DNA from 2 places in the Rhodosalinus sp. K401 genome. Region 2 is predicted to be linked to the other one. Evidence: riboswitches for the same ligand, from Rfam matches in the RefSeq annotation. Region 2 holds a riboswitch; the other holds the start of a gene.
What was found. Region 2 has a riboswitch for cobalamin ahead of AB6A66_RS02640 (hypothetical protein). Riboswitches for the same ligand answer to the same signal wherever they lie in the genome.
Positions count from the first base shown of each region.

Region 1: another riboswitch for cobalamin. It lies ahead of AB6A66_RS15480 (TonB-dependent receptor plug domain-containing protein); the one in region 2 lies ahead of AB6A66_RS02640 (hypothetical protein).

Region 1 covers NZ_JBGFSI010000018.1:18,471-26,274, reverse strand. Annotated here, with positions in the region: gene AB6A66_RS15500 (glutamine synthetase family protein) at 1-78, opposite strand, end outside; gene AB6A66_RS15495 (Rieske 2Fe-2S domain-containing protein) at 75-1,397, opposite strand; gene AB6A66_RS15490 (helix-turn-helix domain-containing protein) at 1,516-2,286, shown strand; gene AB6A66_RS15485 (hypothetical protein) at 2,283-2,636, opposite strand; cobalamin riboswitch at 2,824-3,044, shown strand; gene AB6A66_RS15480 (TonB-dependent receptor plug domain-containing protein) at 3,184-5,007, shown strand; gene AB6A66_RS15475 (ABC transporter substrate-binding protein) at 4,982-5,869, shown strand; gene AB6A66_RS15470 (FecCD family ABC transporter permease) at 5,866-6,849, shown strand; gene AB6A66_RS15465 (ABC transporter ATP-binding protein) at 6,846-7,604, shown strand; gene cobT (nicotinate-nucleotide--dimethylbenzimidazole phosphoribosyltransferase) at 7,617-7,804, opposite strand, start outside.
Region 2 covers NZ_JBGFSI010000002.1:32,839-40,642, forward strand. Annotated here, with positions in the region: gene AB6A66_RS02635 (ATP-dependent helicase) at 1-2,139, shown strand, start outside; cobalamin riboswitch at 2,209-2,412, shown strand; gene AB6A66_RS02640 (hypothetical protein) at 2,564-2,848, shown strand; gene mraZ (division/cell wall cluster transcriptional repressor MraZ) at 3,961-4,479, shown strand; gene rsmH (16S rRNA (cytosine(1402)-N(4))-methyltransferase RsmH) at 4,483-5,475, shown strand; gene AB6A66_RS02655 (cell division protein FtsL) at 5,481-5,831, shown strand; gene AB6A66_RS02660 (peptidoglycan D,D-transpeptidase FtsI family protein) at 5,828-7,615, shown strand; gene AB6A66_RS02665 (UDP-N-acetylmuramoyl-L-alanyl-D-glutamate--2,6-diaminopimelate ligase) at 7,674-7,804, shown strand, end outside.

The DNA of each region.
Region 1 (7,804 bases), on a different contig from region 2:
GGCCGCCCGCGCGAGCGCGGCCGCGTCGTAGAGGCCAAGCCGCGCCGTGCGCCCCCCTTCGAGGTCTCCAGCGCTCATTCCGCGGCGAGCGGTGCGGACCAGTCGCAACGGGCGCGGCGATGGGCGTCGGCCTCGCGCCAGAGCGCGTCCCCGCGATCGGTCGGCCCGATGGCGTCGATGGAGACCGGCCCCTGCACCCGCTCCGCGCCCGCGCCGCGCAGCGGCAGGTCGTCGATCTCGCCCGCCTCCACCTTGTCGATGGCCGCGCGCAGCATCCGGCGGTAGCGGATGATGGCGACGTCGGTCTTGCCCAGGTGCTCCTGCGTGCGGTCCTGGATCGCACCCATGCTCTCCACCGCCCACTGGTCGTGCACGTTGATGTCGAGCCCCATGCCCGTGTAGGTCTCGCGCGCCTGCTCCTCGGGGTCGTAGCCGTAATTGTTGCGCCGGTTCTTAAGCGGCGCGTAATCGGGTAGCCGGTGCTCCTTCAGGCGCTGCTCGCGCATCAGTTCCCGGTTCACCGGGTCCGTGTAGCTGGTGAACATCGAGAACCAGTAGCAGTGGGTGTCATCCACCGGAACGTGCCACTGGGTGATGGTCATCTCGTTCGAGATCGGGATGCAGATCGCCTCGGGGAAGACCTGGTTGGTCACGCGGACATGGCTGCGCCCGTCCTCCATGTGCCGCAGCGCGACAAGGCGCAGGCCGTGATCGGTCTCCTCGACCCTGATCTCGGGGCGCGGATACTCCCGCAGAAGCTGCGTCATCGGCATGTCGGTCTGCCCTGCCCGGTCGCGGAACTGCTTGCCATAGCTCTCGGCCGGGTCCTCGTCCTGGAGGAAGCGGTGCAGGAAGGAGGCGTGCACCGGGTCGATGCCCACCTCCATCGCCTGCAGCCAGTTGCACTCCCAGAGGCCCTTGAAGGCGAAGACGTGGCTTTCGGGCGCGCGGAAGCAGTCGAGATCGGGGAAGGCCGGCGGCTCGCCCGGCCCCATGTAGGCCCAGACGATCCCGTTCTTCTCGACCACCGGGTAGGCGGTGGTGCGGATGTTCCCGGCAAGCAGCGAGCCCTCGGGCTCGCCCGGCGTCTCCACGCACTGGCCGGTCCGGTCGAAATGCCAGCCGTGGAACGGGCAGCGCAGGCCGCCATCCTCGCGCCGGCCGTAGCAGAGGTCGGCGCCGCGGTGCGGGCAATGCCGCCCGATGAGCCCGAGCTTGCCGGACGTGTCGCGGAACAGCACGAGGTCCTCGCCCATCAGCCGCACGGGAATCACCGGGCGCGGCCCCGACAACTCTTCCGAAAGCGCGGCGGGCTGCCAGTAGAGGCGCAGGACGGCCCCTGCGCCGGAGCCCTGCTCCACGCGCGTGATCCTGTCGTTGAGTTCCTGGCTGATCATCCGGGCCTCCTTGCCAAGCGTGAATTGGCATTTGCGCGAAAATCGCACTGGCGATACATTATCGGAATGTTGAGTCAGCCGCGCGGGACTGTCAAGCGCGCGAGGGAGGGTCGCGGCGATGGCCGGAACCACAGAGATCTCCACCTCGGACACGTCGCTCACCTTCGCCAAGGGGCTGTGCGTGCTGAAATGCTTTGACGCCGACGCGCAGCAGCTCACCATCCCCGAGATCGCCCGGCGATGCGGCATCGACCGCGCGGTGGCGCGCCGGCTCGTGCTCACGCTGGTGCGGCTGGGCTATGTCCGGCAGACCAGGCGCAGCTATTCCCTGTCGCCGCGCATTCTCGTCCTGGCGGGCGGGTTCCTGCAGGGGCGCCGCTTCGGCCTTGCGATCCAGCCGGTGCTCGAGGGATTCGCCGCGCAGTGCGGGCAGCCGCTGTCCATGGCGATGCGCGACGGGGAAGACGCGATCTTCCTCGCCCACACGGGCGGCGACGGGCTGGCGCCGCGGCTGGGCTTCACCGTGGGCAGCCGGCTGCCGCTTCTCGCCACCGCGATGGGCCGCGCCCTCGTCGTGCAGGAACCGCCCGAGCGCCGCGCGCAGCTGGTGGCCGAGGCACCGGTCGCGGCTTGGACCGAGAAGACCATCACCGACCGCGCCGCCGTGATGCGCCTCATCGAGGGGGCCGCGCCCAGCGGGATCATGCACTGCGACGGCGAGTTCGAGCCGGGCGTCACCGCCACGGCGATCGGGTTTCGCTGCTCGGGCGGGGAAATCGCCGCGGTCGGCCACTCCGCGGAAGGGTCCTTTTACGAGATGCCGGGATTCCGGCCGCGGATCGAGGCCACGCTGCAGCGTTGCGCCTCGGCGCTGCGGGGGCTTCTCTAGCCGTCCTGCAGGCGCGGCATGTAGGTCGGCTGCAACGCGCCGAGCGCCTCGCGCACCTCGGGGGACGGATCGCCATAGACCGTCATGCGCAACGGACGCACCAGCGCAAACAGCGGGCGCGCGAAACGCCGCGTGAACCCCTGCAGATGCTCGACCACGGCGGTATCGTTCGAAAAGCCCATCAGCAGATGCAGCCGTTCGCCATCCTCCGAAAGATGGACATCGCATTGCAGCGTGCCCGCCTCCTCCTCCCGGGCCTGGTAGAGCAGGTCCCGCGCGATCGCGGCCAGATCGTCGTCCGGCGCGCCGCGCAGTTCGGTCTCGAGCACCCAGCGCAGATAAAGCGTCATTGCGCACCCCTCCCGCGCCGCGACGGTGCAGCTCGCTTCGGCATCATCCTCGTCATCACCAGACCCCGAGTTTCCAGTCGGGGCGAGGCATAAGACAGAATCGCTGCCGCGCTAAGCCGAAAAGCGACAGCGCGGCGCCGTGGCCGCCACCGGGTCGAACGCGCTTGACAACCGCGCCGGGCGGCGGGCACCTTCGCCCTGCTTCGGTTCCGGCGTTTCGGCGTCGGATGAAAAGGGAACGCAGTGAGGATCCGGCTTCGCGCCGGCCCGAATCTGCGGCTGCCCCCGCAACTGTGAGCGGAGAGCGAAGCCGGAACATGCCACTGCGGCGCCTAGGGGCGCGGCGGGAAGGCCCGGCCAAGCGACGACCCGCAAGCCAGGATACCTGCCGAGGCGATCACCCTGTCCTGGCGCGGGGCGCGCCACGGGCAACGGACCCTTCCGTCGAGGTGACAATCGTTTCGTCGTCCGCGAGGGGCCGGTCATGCCGTCCGTCGCGGGCATTCACCGCCCGTCGGCCCCCGGGCCGCCACGAAGGGACAGATCCATGACCCGCCTTCCACTCTCCGCATCCGCCGCCGTCGCGGCGCTTCTTTCCGCCTCCCAGGCCCTGGCCCAGGAAAGCTTCGATCTGGGGGAGATCGTCGTTTCCGGCGCGCTCGTCCCGCAAGAGGTCAACCGCACCGGCGCCATCGTCGACGTCCTCGACGAAGAGGCGCTCGACGAGGCCCCGCTGACGCTCGAGCGCACGCTCGATCGCATTCCCGGCGTGTCCTTTTCCTCCAACGGCGGCCTCGGCAGCGCCAGCACCGTGCGGATTCGCGGCCTCGGCAGCGCCTATGTCGGCGTGCGCATCGACGGCATCGACGTGAGCGACCCGTCGGCGGTTCAGCTCGGCTTCGACTTCGGCGGCCTGACCAGCGCGGGCCTGCAACGCGTCGAGGTGGTGAGGGGCTCGCAATCGGCGCTTTACGGCTCCGAGGCGATCGCGGGCGTGGTGGACGTGACCACCTTCCGCGCGAGCGAGCCCGGCACCTTCGTCAAGGGCTTCGCCGAGGGCGGCAGTTTCGGCACGGCGCGGGGCTCGGTCGGGGTGGCGACCCGCGGCGAGCGCGGCGCGCTCGCCTTCAACCTCGCGCGCACCGAGACCGACGGCATCTCGGCCCGCGCGGGCGATTCGGAGGACGACGGCTACGAGGAGACGTTCCTGTCGCTCTCGGGCGATTACGAGGTGGGCGAGGGTGTCGTGCTCGGGTTCTCCGCCTTCCACCGTGACGCCGAGGCGGAAATCGACCGCTCGACCACCGACAACAGCGGCACCAATTTCCTGGAGCAGACCGGCGCGCGTGTCTTCGCGGAAATCGCGGCCTTCGGCGTGGATCACACCTTCAGCTATTCGACCTTCCGCTCGGAACGCCGCGACCCGGGCGGCGTCATCAAAGCGTTCGACGGCGACCGCGACCAGCTTTCCTATCTCGGCACGATGGAGCTGTCGGGCGGGACCACGCTCAGCTTCGGGCTCGACCGCACCGAGGAGGAGTACGAGACCGATTTCGACGCGGGCTCTTCGGTGACGACCTCGGCGCTGGCCGAGGCGATCTTCCGTCCGCGGGACGACCTCGATATCGCGGTTTCGCTGCGCTACGACGACAACGACGATTTCGGCGGCAATACCTCCGGGCGCGTCGCGCTCGCCTGGCGCGCGCGGCCGGACACGACGATCCGCGCCGTGGTCGGCACCGGATTTCGCGCGCCGTCGCTCTTCGAGCGGTTCAGCGCCGCGGGTGATCCGACCCTGAAGGTCGAGAAAAGCCGCAGCGTGGAGCTTGGCGTCGAGCGGCGCTTCGGCGAGGAGAGCTTCGTGCAGGCGACGGCCTTCTACGCCGAGATCGACGACCTGATCGGCTTCGACGGCGCCGCCACGGCCTGCGGCAGCGGCTTCGGATGCTACAACCAGGTTCCCGGCACCACGGTCAGCAAAGGGCTGGAGATCGAGGGGCGCTACGCCCACACCGACCGCGTGGCCGTCTTCGGCGCCTATACCCTGACGGACGCGGAAACCGACGGCACGCGGCTCGCGCTCGTGCCGCGCCACGACCTCACCCTCGGGGTGGACGTCGATTTCACCGACCGCCTTCGCGGCACCTTCGACGTGCAGCGCGTGGCCGACGTGGAGCCCAGCGCCTTCGCGCCGCCGAACAACGACGTGGGCGACTACACGCTGGCCAACCTGGGCTTTTCCTACGCGGTGACCGACACGGCGGAGGCCTATCTGCGCGTCGAGAACCTCTTCGACGAGGATTACGAGACGGTAGGCGGCTACAACATGCCGGGCCGGGGGATCTATGTCGGGCTGCGCGCGTCGTTCTGATCGGCGGCTCCGGCGCGCCGCGGCGGCGCTCGGGCTCTGGCTCGGGCTGTCCGTCGCGGCGGCGGGCCCGGGCGGCGCGGACGAGGCGCCGCCCGCCCGCGTCGTCTCGATCAACCTCTGCACCGACCAGCTCGCCATGATGCTCGCGGCGCCGGGGCAGCTCCACTCGGTGACGAACCTCGCCACCGATCCGCGCGTCTCCGCCATGGCCGAAGAGGCGGCCGCCTTCCCTTCGAACCGCGGCGCCGCGGAGGACATCTACCTCATGCGGCCCGACCTCGTGCTCGCCGGGCGCTACACGGCCCAGCCCACGGTCGCCATGCTGCGCCGCCTCGGGATTCCGGTCGTCGTGTTCGATCCCGCGCTCTCTCTCGACGACGTGCGGACCCGGATGGTCGAGATGGGCGCGGCGCTGGGACAGGAAGAGGCCGCCGCGCGCGCGGTCGCGATCTTCGACGCGCGCCGCGCCGCGCTGCGCGAGTCCGTTTCGCGCCGGCCAAGCGCGGCGCTCTACTACGCCAACGGCTACACGGCGGGCGACCGCTCGCTGGCCGGCGAGATCCTCGCCGCCGCCGGCTTCGAAAACGTGGCCGAGGCGGCCGGCCTCTCGGCGGGCGGGCGGATGCCGCTCGAGGTGCTGGCGCTGGCCGCGCCCGAGGCCGTCGTGACCGCCCGGCCCTATCCCGGCGCCTCGCGCGCCGAGGATATCCTCGACCATCCGGTGGTGCGCGCCCTGCGCGAGGGCCGTGCCGCGGGCGCCTTCGCCGACCGCGACTGGATCTGCGGCACGCCGCATGTGCTGGCGGCCATCGAGTCGCTGGCCGAGCTGCGCCGCACCCTGCCGCCGGAGGGGCCGGAGTGACGCGCCTCGCGCTTCTTCTCGGTGCGCTCGTCGCGGCCCTCTTTCTGGGCTCGCTCACCATCGGGCCGGCGGGCGTGGGCGCGGGCGAAAGCCTTCGCGCCCTCGTCTTGGGCGATGCCGGCCCGCTCACCCTCGTGATGCGCGAGATCCGCCTGCCCCGCGCGCTCCTCGCCGCCATCGTGGGGGCGAGCCTCGGCCTCGCGGGCGCGGCCATGCAGGGCTACCTGCGCAACCCGCTGGCAGAGCCGGGGCTCATCGGCGTCTCGGGCGCGGCGGCGCTCGGCGCGGTGATCGCGCTTCAGACGGGCCTCGCGGCGAGCTGGGCGCTCGGCCTGCCCGCCGCCGCGCTCGCCGGGGCGCTCGCCGCCGTGCTTCTCGTCGTCGCGCTCGCGGGCCCGCGGGGCACCTCGCTCACGCTCATCCTCGCCGGCATCGCGATCTCGGCGCTCGCCGCCGCGCTCACCTCGCTGGTGCTCAACCTCTCGCCCAACCCCTTCGCGGCGAGCGAGATCGTCTTCTGGATGATGGGCTCGCTCGCCGACCGCTCGATGAGCGATGTCTGGGTCGCGCTGCCCTTCACCGCGCTCGGCTGGGCGCTTCTGATGACGATGGGGCGGGGGCTCGACGCGCTCACGCTGGGCGAGGACGCGGCGGGCGCGCTCGGCATCCGGCTCGGGCGGCTTCAGGCCGCGCTCGTCCTCGGCACGGCGAGCGCGGTGGGCGCGGCGACCGCGGTGGCGGGCACCATCGGCTTCGTGGGCCTCGTGGTGCCACATCTTCTGCGCCCGCTCGTGGGCGCGCGGCCCTCGCGGCTTCTGTGGGCCTCGGCGCTCGGCGGGGCAGCCATGGTGCTCGCCGCCGACATCGCGGTGCGCCTTGTCCTGCCCGAGCGTGACCTGAAACTCGGGGTGCTGACCGCGCTCGTGGGCGCGCCGCTCTTCCTGCATCTCATCTACCGGACGCGAAGGGAGATGGGATGAGCCTGCTGTCGCTGTCGGATCTCTCGGTGCGGCTGCGCGGGCGCGACGTGCTGGCGGGCGTCACCCTCGACATCGGCCCCGGAGAGGTCGTGGGGCTGATCGGCCCCAACGGCGCGGGCAAGACGACGCTGATGCGCGCGGCGCTCGGCCTGCTGCCCGCCCGCGGCCACAGCAGCCTTGCCGCCTTGCCGCCGCGCGCCCGCGCCCGGGCCGCGGCCTGGATGCCCCAGGCGCGCGAGATCGCCTGGCCCGTCAGCGTGGAGACGCTGGTGATGCTCGGCCGGATCCCCCACATGGCCGGTGGCCAGCGCCCGTCGGAGGGCGACATCGCGGCGGTGGAGCGGGCGCTTGCCGCCATGGGCCTCGGGTCGTTCCGCCACCGCACCGCCACGCGGCTGTCGGGCGGCGAGCAGGCGCGCGCGCTGATCGCCCGGGCGCTTGCCCAGGACACGCCCCTCATCGTGGCCGACGAGCCCATCGCGGGGCTCGATCCCGCGCACCAGATCTCCACCATGAAAAGCTTCGCGCGGATCGCGGAAGACGGGCGCGCGGCGCTCGTGTCGATCCACGATCTGGGTCTGGCCGCGCGCCACTGCACCCGGCTCGTGCTGCTCGACGGCGGGCAGGTAGCCGCGGACGGGCCGCCCGGCGAAGTGCTGACACCTGCCCGCCTTGCCGAGGTGTTCCATGTCCGCGGCTTCTTCGAGACCACGGCGGCGGGCCCGGTCTTCCAGGCGCTCGACGTGATCGGCTAGGGACCGCAGCTTTCAGCCGCCCGCGACGCCCGCCTCCGCGAAGGTCGCCATCCCGTCATGGCAGGCCAGCGCCGCGCGGACCACCCCGAGCGCCAGCGCCGCGCCCGAGCCCTCGCCCAGCGCCATGTCGAAGTCGAGCACCGGGCGCCGGCCCATCGCGTCGAGAAGGCGGCGGTGCCCCGGTTCCCGGCTGACATGAC
Region 2 (7,804 bases):
CTCAACACCGGCCGCGCGCGCCCGGACGAGATCCTGGCCGTGACCTTCACCAACAAGGCCGCGCGCGAGATGAAGGACCGCGTGGCGCGCCTTCTCGGCCACGCGGTGGAGGGGGTGCCCTGGCTCGGCACCTTCCACGCGATCTGCGTCAAGCTGCTGCGCCGCCATGCGGAGCTTGCGGGGCTCAAGCCGTCGTTCACGATCCTCGACACCGACGACCAGCTTCGCCTCCTCAAGCAGCTCGTCGCGGCCGAGGGGATCGACGAGAAGCGCTGGCCCGCGCGCCAGCTCGCCGGGATCATCGATCACTGGAAGAACCGCGCCTGGACGCCCGAGCGCGTGCCCGCCTCGGAGGCCGGTGCCTACAATCGCCGCGGCGTCGAGCTCTACGCTCAGTACCAGGCCCGCCTGAAGGAGCTGAACGCGGTCGATTTCGGCGACCTGCTGCTCCATGTCGTCACCATCTTCCAGACCCATGACGACGTGCTCGAGCGATACCGCCGCTGGTTCCGCTACATCCTCGTGGACGAGTACCAGGACACCAACGTCGCGCAGTATCTCTGGCTGCGACTACTGGCCGGCGGTCACCACAACATCTGCTGCGTGGGTGACGACGACCAGTCGATCTATGGCTGGCGCGGTGCGGAGGTGGGCAACATCCTGCGCTTCGAGAAGGATTTCCCCGGCGCGAAGGTCGTCCGGCTGGAGCAGAACTACCGCTCGACCCCGCATATTCTCGCCGCCGCGTCGGGCGTGATCGCCGCCAACGAGGGGCGGCTCGGCAAGACGCTCTGGACCGAGGCCGAGGCGGGCGAGAAGGTCCGCCTCATCGGGCACTGGGACGGCGAGGAGGAGGCCCGCTGGATCGGCGAGGAGATCGAGGCGATGCAGGGCGGCACGCGGGGGATGCGGCCCTTCTCGCTCGACGAGATCGCGATCCTCGTGCGCGCCTCCCACCAGATGCGCGCCTTCGAGGACCGCTTCCTCACGATCGGGCTGCCTTACCGCGTGATCGGCGGGCCGCGCTTCTACGAGCGGATGGAGATCCGCGACGCCATGGCCTATTTCCGGCTCGTCGTCTCGCCCGCGGACGATCTGGCCTTCGAGCGGATCGTGAACACGCCCAAACGCGGCCTCGGCGACAAGGCCCAGCAGAAGATCCGCGCCGCGGCGCGGGCCCGGGGCGTGAGCCTTCTGGAGGGTGCGCGGGCGCTGCTGGCCGAGAAGGGGCTCTCGGGCAAGGGCGCGGCGGAGCTTGCGAAGCTTCTCGACGGGCTCGACAGGTGGGGCCGGATGGCGGGCGATCCCGGCCTCAGCCACGTCGAGCTTGCGGAAATCGTTCTCGACGAGTCGGGCTACACGGGCATGTGGCAGAACGACAAGACGCCCGAGGCGCCGGGGCGGCTCGACAACCTCAAGGAACTCGTCAAGGCGCTCGAGGAGTTCGAGAACCTCACCGGCTTCCTGGAGCATGTGAGCCTCATCATGGACAACGAGGCGGGCGCCGAGGGCGAGAAGGTCTCGGTGATGACGCTGCATGCCGCCAAGGGGCTGGAGTTCCCGGCCGTCTTCCTGTCGGGCTGGGAGGACGGGCTTTTCCCCTCGCAGCGGTCCATGGACGAGCAGGGCCTCAAGGGCCTCGAGGAGGAACGCCGCCTCGCCTATGTCGGCATCACCCGCGCGGGCGAGCTCTGCACGATTTCCTTCGCCGGCAACCGGCGCGTCTTCGGCCAGTGGCAGTCGCAGATGCCCTCGCGCTTCATCGACGAGCTGCCGGAGGAGCATGTCGAGGTTCTGACGCCGCCGGGGCTTTACGGGGGCGGCTACGGTGCCGCGGCCACGGCGGGCATCGAGCGTCGCGCGGCCGAGGCCAACGCCTACAACTCTCCCGGCTGGCGCCGGATGCAGGAGCGCGCCGGCGCGCGCCCGGTCAGCCAGCCGCGCGAGACGCGCGGGCAGGTGATCGACCTCGAAGCGGTCAGCGCCCACAGCGTGGGTGATCGCGTTTTCCACCAGAAGTTCGGCTACGGCACGATCAAGGGCATCGAGGGCGACAAGCTCGAGGTCGCCTTCGAGAAGGCGGGCGACAAGAAAGTGGTCGCCCGCTACGTCACCGGCGCCGACGACGTCCCGTTCTGAGGCAAGCCGCGCCACCGGCGCCGCGTTTGACCGGACGTGAAAATCGCTTTCGCCTGACGGGGAATCGGCTACGCTCGGTCTTGTCAGGGTGCCGCGGCGCGTGCGTCGCGGAGAATTGGGAAGCCGGTGAGACCCCGGCGCTGCCCCCGCAACGGTGAGGGCGGGATGCGACAGGCAACGCCACTGGGACCGCTCCCGGGAAGGCGCCTGGCGCGGGGCCATTGGCCCCACCCGCCCCGAGCCCGGAAACCAGCCCTGGCATGACGTCGAACCGCGGGTGGCGGTGTGGGCGGGGACGTCGCGCGGCGCTGCCGCGGTGCTGTCCCGCTCTTTCAGTCATCCGCTCCAATGGCCGCGGGGCGCGGCCCGGGAGATGAGAGATGGGTGACCGGACGGGCCGCGCAGGCCGGCGGGCAGGGCGCAAATGACGGCGCTGGCGATCATGGACGGGCTGCAAAGGCTCGCGCGAGAGGGCGACGCGGCCGAGCAGGCCGCGCGGCTCGGGTTCCTCGAATGGGTTTTTGCCCTGCCGGCGGACACCAGCCCGCAGCAGGCGGCGAGCCGGGCGCTCGACGGGCTCGACCCGCCCGAGGCGCCCAACGCCGCCGCGGCGGCCTTCCTGGAGTTTCTGGAACAGGCGACGCGGCCGAGCGTCGTGGGCGCGACTCGCCGGGGCGGGGCGCGCGGACGCCGTCGCGCGCTGCACTGACGCGCAGGCGCCGCGCCGCGACGGGAAATCACGGGACATCCCGTTTTTCGAAGCTTGGGAAAGAGAAACGGCGACGCCCGGGAGGAGGAGGAAGGCGCCGCCGTTTCGATCTCGAAGGCCCCAGGGAGGAGGAGAGGGGGCGCTTCGATCCTGTGTCCGCATCCCGCACCCGAGGGCGACGGACTGCGGCGTATAAGGTGCGGCGGCATCGGGAGGAGGAGAGATGCCGCCGCCAGTTTTCAGAAAACCCAGGGAGGAGGAGAGGGTTTCCTGATCCGTATGTCTGCGGGCGCCTGCCTTGCGTGTTGGCGTCAGCCTGCGCCGCGTTCCTTCCAAAGATACGTTTATGCTGCGCTTGCACAATAGCCGGCGGCTCAATGCTGCTATGCGGCAAATGCATATGACATACTGACCTTTTCCGGGCACCGCTGCCCGTTCCTTGTGCGCTTCGTGAACGCTTGGGCTCGCCTGCCCACGTTGCGCCCGGGCTTGCCTGGAAGATGGGCGGCCCGTGCACGGCGACGCCCGCTCATTTCCCGTCGATGGCATCCGGCGGAATGCCGGAACGCCCGACTCGCGCCCGGCGAGCGATTCGCCCGGGCCGGGCGACGGATCTTCGGCGACGCGACAGTTTTCTGGATACGGCTGGGAAATCATGGGCCGAAAAGGGAGTCCGGAAATTCGCACCATATATGGAGCAATTTTCAGGGATGGTCATATATATTGTATTTCAGTCCCGCGGGAGCATGGCAAAAGCCGCTCATGCAAGGCGGTGACGCGTCTGTGGTTGCCTGTCGTCCCACAAAAACTTGTTGATTTCCATGAATTCCCATGGCATCCCTTTTCTCACGATGAGGGACGGGACGAAGGGGCGGAAAAGAACCCCGAACAAGGCTCCCATAAAAAGTCAGGTTTCATACAGGCACCCCGCTTTCATCGTGAAAGAGAGATCCGGTGCGCGGGCGAGCAGACATCCCCCCAGGTGGCGCGCGCAACCGGACACCCCGGCGACGGGACGAGGGCGGCGGATCGGGCTTTGGCAGCAGCTCGATCCGCCGTTTTCGTAAGGCGCCGGGCCTTCGGGGGCGAAGGTTGAAAGGGCGGTAGGGACAGTGGGCCGCAGGTTCAGAGGCGAGAGCCGCAACAAGGTGGACGCGAAGGGCCGGGTGTCGATCCCGGCCTCGTTCCGCCGCGTGCTCGAGGCCGCCGACCCGAACTGGACCGATGGGCTCAACCCCGAACTGGTGATCGTCTACGGCGACCACCGCCGCAATTACCTCGAATGCTACACCATGGAGGCGATCGCCGAGGTCGACGAGAAGATCGACGCGATGCCGCGCGGCTCGATGCAGCGCAAGATGCTGCAACGCCTCTTCCACGGCCAGAGCTATCCCACCAACGTGGACGAGACCGGCCGCCTCGTCCTGCCGGCGAAGCTGCGCCAGAAGATCGGGCTCGAGGGCGAGGCGTTCTTCATCGCCGCCGGCGACACGTTCCAGATCTGGAAGCCCGAGACCTACGACGCCGAAGAGCTGGCGCGGACCGAAGCCTGGCTCGACGAGCTGCCCGAGGATTTCGACCCGCTGATGCTGCTGGACGATCCGCAGCCCGGCGGCCCGGCGGGGGCGTAGGCCATGACCTGCCCGGCCGCGTCCGCCCCGAGCTCCGCGCCGCCCCATGTTCCGGTCCTGCTCGGCCCGCTTCTCGATCTCGTGGCGCCGGTGCGCGGCGTCTGGCTCGACGGCACCTTCGGTGCGGGCGGCTATGCCCGCGCGCTGCTGGAGGCGGGCGCGGACAAGGTCGTCGCGATGGATCGCGATCCGCTCGCCTTCGAACTCGCGGCGGGATGGGCCGGCGGGTATGGCGACCGTCTGGAGATGGTCGAGGACGTCTTCTCGAGGCTCGATGATTACGGCAGCGACCTCGCCGGGGTGGTGCTGGATCTCGGCGTCTCCTCCATGCAGCTCGACCGCGCCGAGCGCGGCTTTTCCTTCCAGAAGGAGGGGCCGCTCGACATGCGCATGGGGCGGGAGGGCCCGACGGCGGCCGATATCGTCAACGCCGCCTCCGAGAGGGAGCTGGCCGACATCCTCTTTCTCTACGGCGAGGAGCGCGCGAGCCGGCGCATCGCCCGCGCCATCCTGCGCGCGCGCGCCGAGGCGCCGATCGAGACGACGCTCGATCTCGCCCGCGTCGTCGAGGCCTGCCTTCCGCGGGCGAAGCCGGGGCAGGCGCACCCCGCCACCCGCAGTTTCCAGGCGCTCAGGATCGCCGTGAACGACGAGTTTGGGGAGCTGTTCCAAGCTCTCGTCGCCGCCGAGCGCGCGCTTGCGCCCGGCGGCGCGCTCGCCGTGGTGACCTTCCATTCCATCGAGGACCGGATGGTGAAGCGCTTTTTCCAGGCGCGGGCGGGCTCCACCGGCGCGGCCAATCGCTTCGCGCCGGCGGGCACCCCCGAGCGTGCGCGCTTCGAGATCCTCACGCGCAAGGCGGTCGGCCCCGACGCGGAGGAGCTTGCCCGCAACCCCCGCGCGCGTTCGGCCCGGCTTCGGGTGGCGCGCCGCACCGATGCGCCCGCGGGCGCCCCCGATCCAGCCCGGATCGGCATGCCGGTCGTGAAAGGATAGACCAGATGCGCACCCTGCTTTTTGTGACCACCGCGTGCACCGTGATCGGGCTCGCCTTTTGGGCCTACCACCAGAACTATCGCACCCAGCAGGCCATCGCCGAGACGGAGGCCCTGCAGCGCCAGATCGCCGAGACGCGGGCGCGCTTCGCGGTGCTGCGGGCGGAATGGGCCTATCTCAACCGGCCCGACCGGCTGATGGAGCTTGCCGAGATGAACTTCGACACGCTCGGGCTTCTGCCCTTCCGGCCCGAGCAGTTCGGCCGCGTCGAGCAGGTCGCCTATCCTGCTGAGGACGCGCCCGAGCCCATCGCCAACGTGGTCGAGATTTCCGAGCAGGGAGAGTCGACGCCATGATCCGCAAGCCGCTGCGCCCGCTCGCCCGGATCCTCGAGGCCCGCGCCAGGGGCGAAAGCCCCGACGCGATCGAGCGCGAGAACATCCGCCTGCGCCACGAGGAGATGCGCGACCGGCTGCGCCAGCGCGCCGAGGCGCGGCTGCTGGTGCTGGGCGTGGCCTTCGTCTTCGCCTTCGCCCTCGTGGGCGGGCGGACCGCGCATCTCGCGGCCTCAGAGCCCGAAGAGCCGCGCGTGCGCGCGCCGGGCGCCTCCATCCTCGCGCAGCGCGCCGACATCACCGACCGGCACGGCCGGGTGCTGGCCACCAACATGGGCACGCACAGCCTTTACGCGCAGCCGCCCCTGATGGTGGACCCCGACACGGCCGCGCGCGAGCTTGCGCGGATCTTCCCGGACCTCGATGCCGAGAAGCTGCGCGCCGATTTCACGGGCGCGCGCAAGTTCCTGTGGATCAAGCGAAAGATCAGCCCCGAGCAGAAGCAGGCGGTGCACGACATCGGTGAGCCGGGGCTGCTTTTCGGGCCGCGCGAGATGCGGCTTTATCCCAATGGAAGCCTCGCGGCGCATGTGCTGGGCGGGGCGGGCTTCGGGCGCGAGGGCGTGCACGCCGCCGAGGTGATCGGCGTCGCGGGCGTGGAAAAGACCTTCGACGCGCGCCTGCGCGACCCGGCCCGTGCGGGCGCGCCGCTCGCGCTGTCGCTCGACCTCACGGTGCAGGCCGCCGCAGAGCGCGTGCTGGACGGCGGCATGCGGCTTCTCAATGCCAAGGGCGCGGCCGCGGTGCTGATGGACGTGAAGACCGGAGAGATCGTGAGCCTGGTGAGCCTGCCGGATTTCGATCCCAACGACCGGCCCGCGCCGCCGCCGCGCGGGGAGGCCGCCGACAGCCCGCTTTTCAACCGCGCGGTGCAGGGCGTCTACGAACTCGGCTCCACCTTCAAGACCTTCACGGCGGTGCAGGCGCTCGAGCTGGGGCTCGCCGATGACGACACGCTGATCGACACCTCGGGGCCGATGCGGGTGTCCGGTTTCGCGATCCGGGAGTTCCGCAACAAGGATTACGGCGAGCAGACCGTGGACGGCATCCTCGTGCACAGCTCGAACCGGGGGACGGCGCGGCTCGCCCTGCAGATCGGGCCGGAGCGCCAGCGCGCGTTTCTCGACCGTCTGGGCTTGCTCGAGCCGGTTCCCGTCGAGATGCCCGAGGCGGCGCAGGGCGCGCCGCTGCTGCCCGAACGCTGGACGGATCTTTCGGCGGTGACGATCTCCTACGGGCACGGGCTTTCGGTCACGCCGCTCCACCTCGCCGCGGGCTACGCGGCGATCGCCAATGGCGGCTTTCGCGTGACGCCGACGCTGCTGCGCCAGGACGCCCCCCGCCTCGGCGAGCGGGTGATGACGGCCGCCTCGGCGGACAAGGCGCGCACCATGCTGCGCCGCGTGGTCACCGAGGGCACCGCGAGCCTGGGCGAGGTGCGCGGCTATCGCGTCGGCGGCAAGACCGGGACCGCCGACAAGCCGCGCAAGGCCGGTGGCGGTTATTACGAGGACAAGGTGATCGCCGTCTTCGCCTCGATCTTTCCCGCCGACGACCCGCGATACGTGCTCGTCGTGGCGCTCGACGAACCGGTGGAGACCTCGGGCGCGGAACCGCGGCGTTCGGCGGGCTGGACGGCGGTGCCCGTGGCCGCCGAGATGATCCGCCGCGTCGCGCCGATCCTGGGGCTGCGGCCCGAGATTGAACCCGCCCCGCAGACTGGTGTAACGCTCACCGCCAACTGAAGGCACGGTACGCGTGCCGGGGCGGCGGGCAGGCATGGCACGAACGGAGCGGCAGGGCATGGGCGAGCGGGAGAAGGGCCTTTCGGAACTGGGCCTGACCGCGCAAGGCGGCCGTGCGGCCCGCGTCACCGGGATTTCCGTGGACAGCCGCAAGGTCGCGCCCGGCCATCTTTTCGCGGCGCTGCCGGG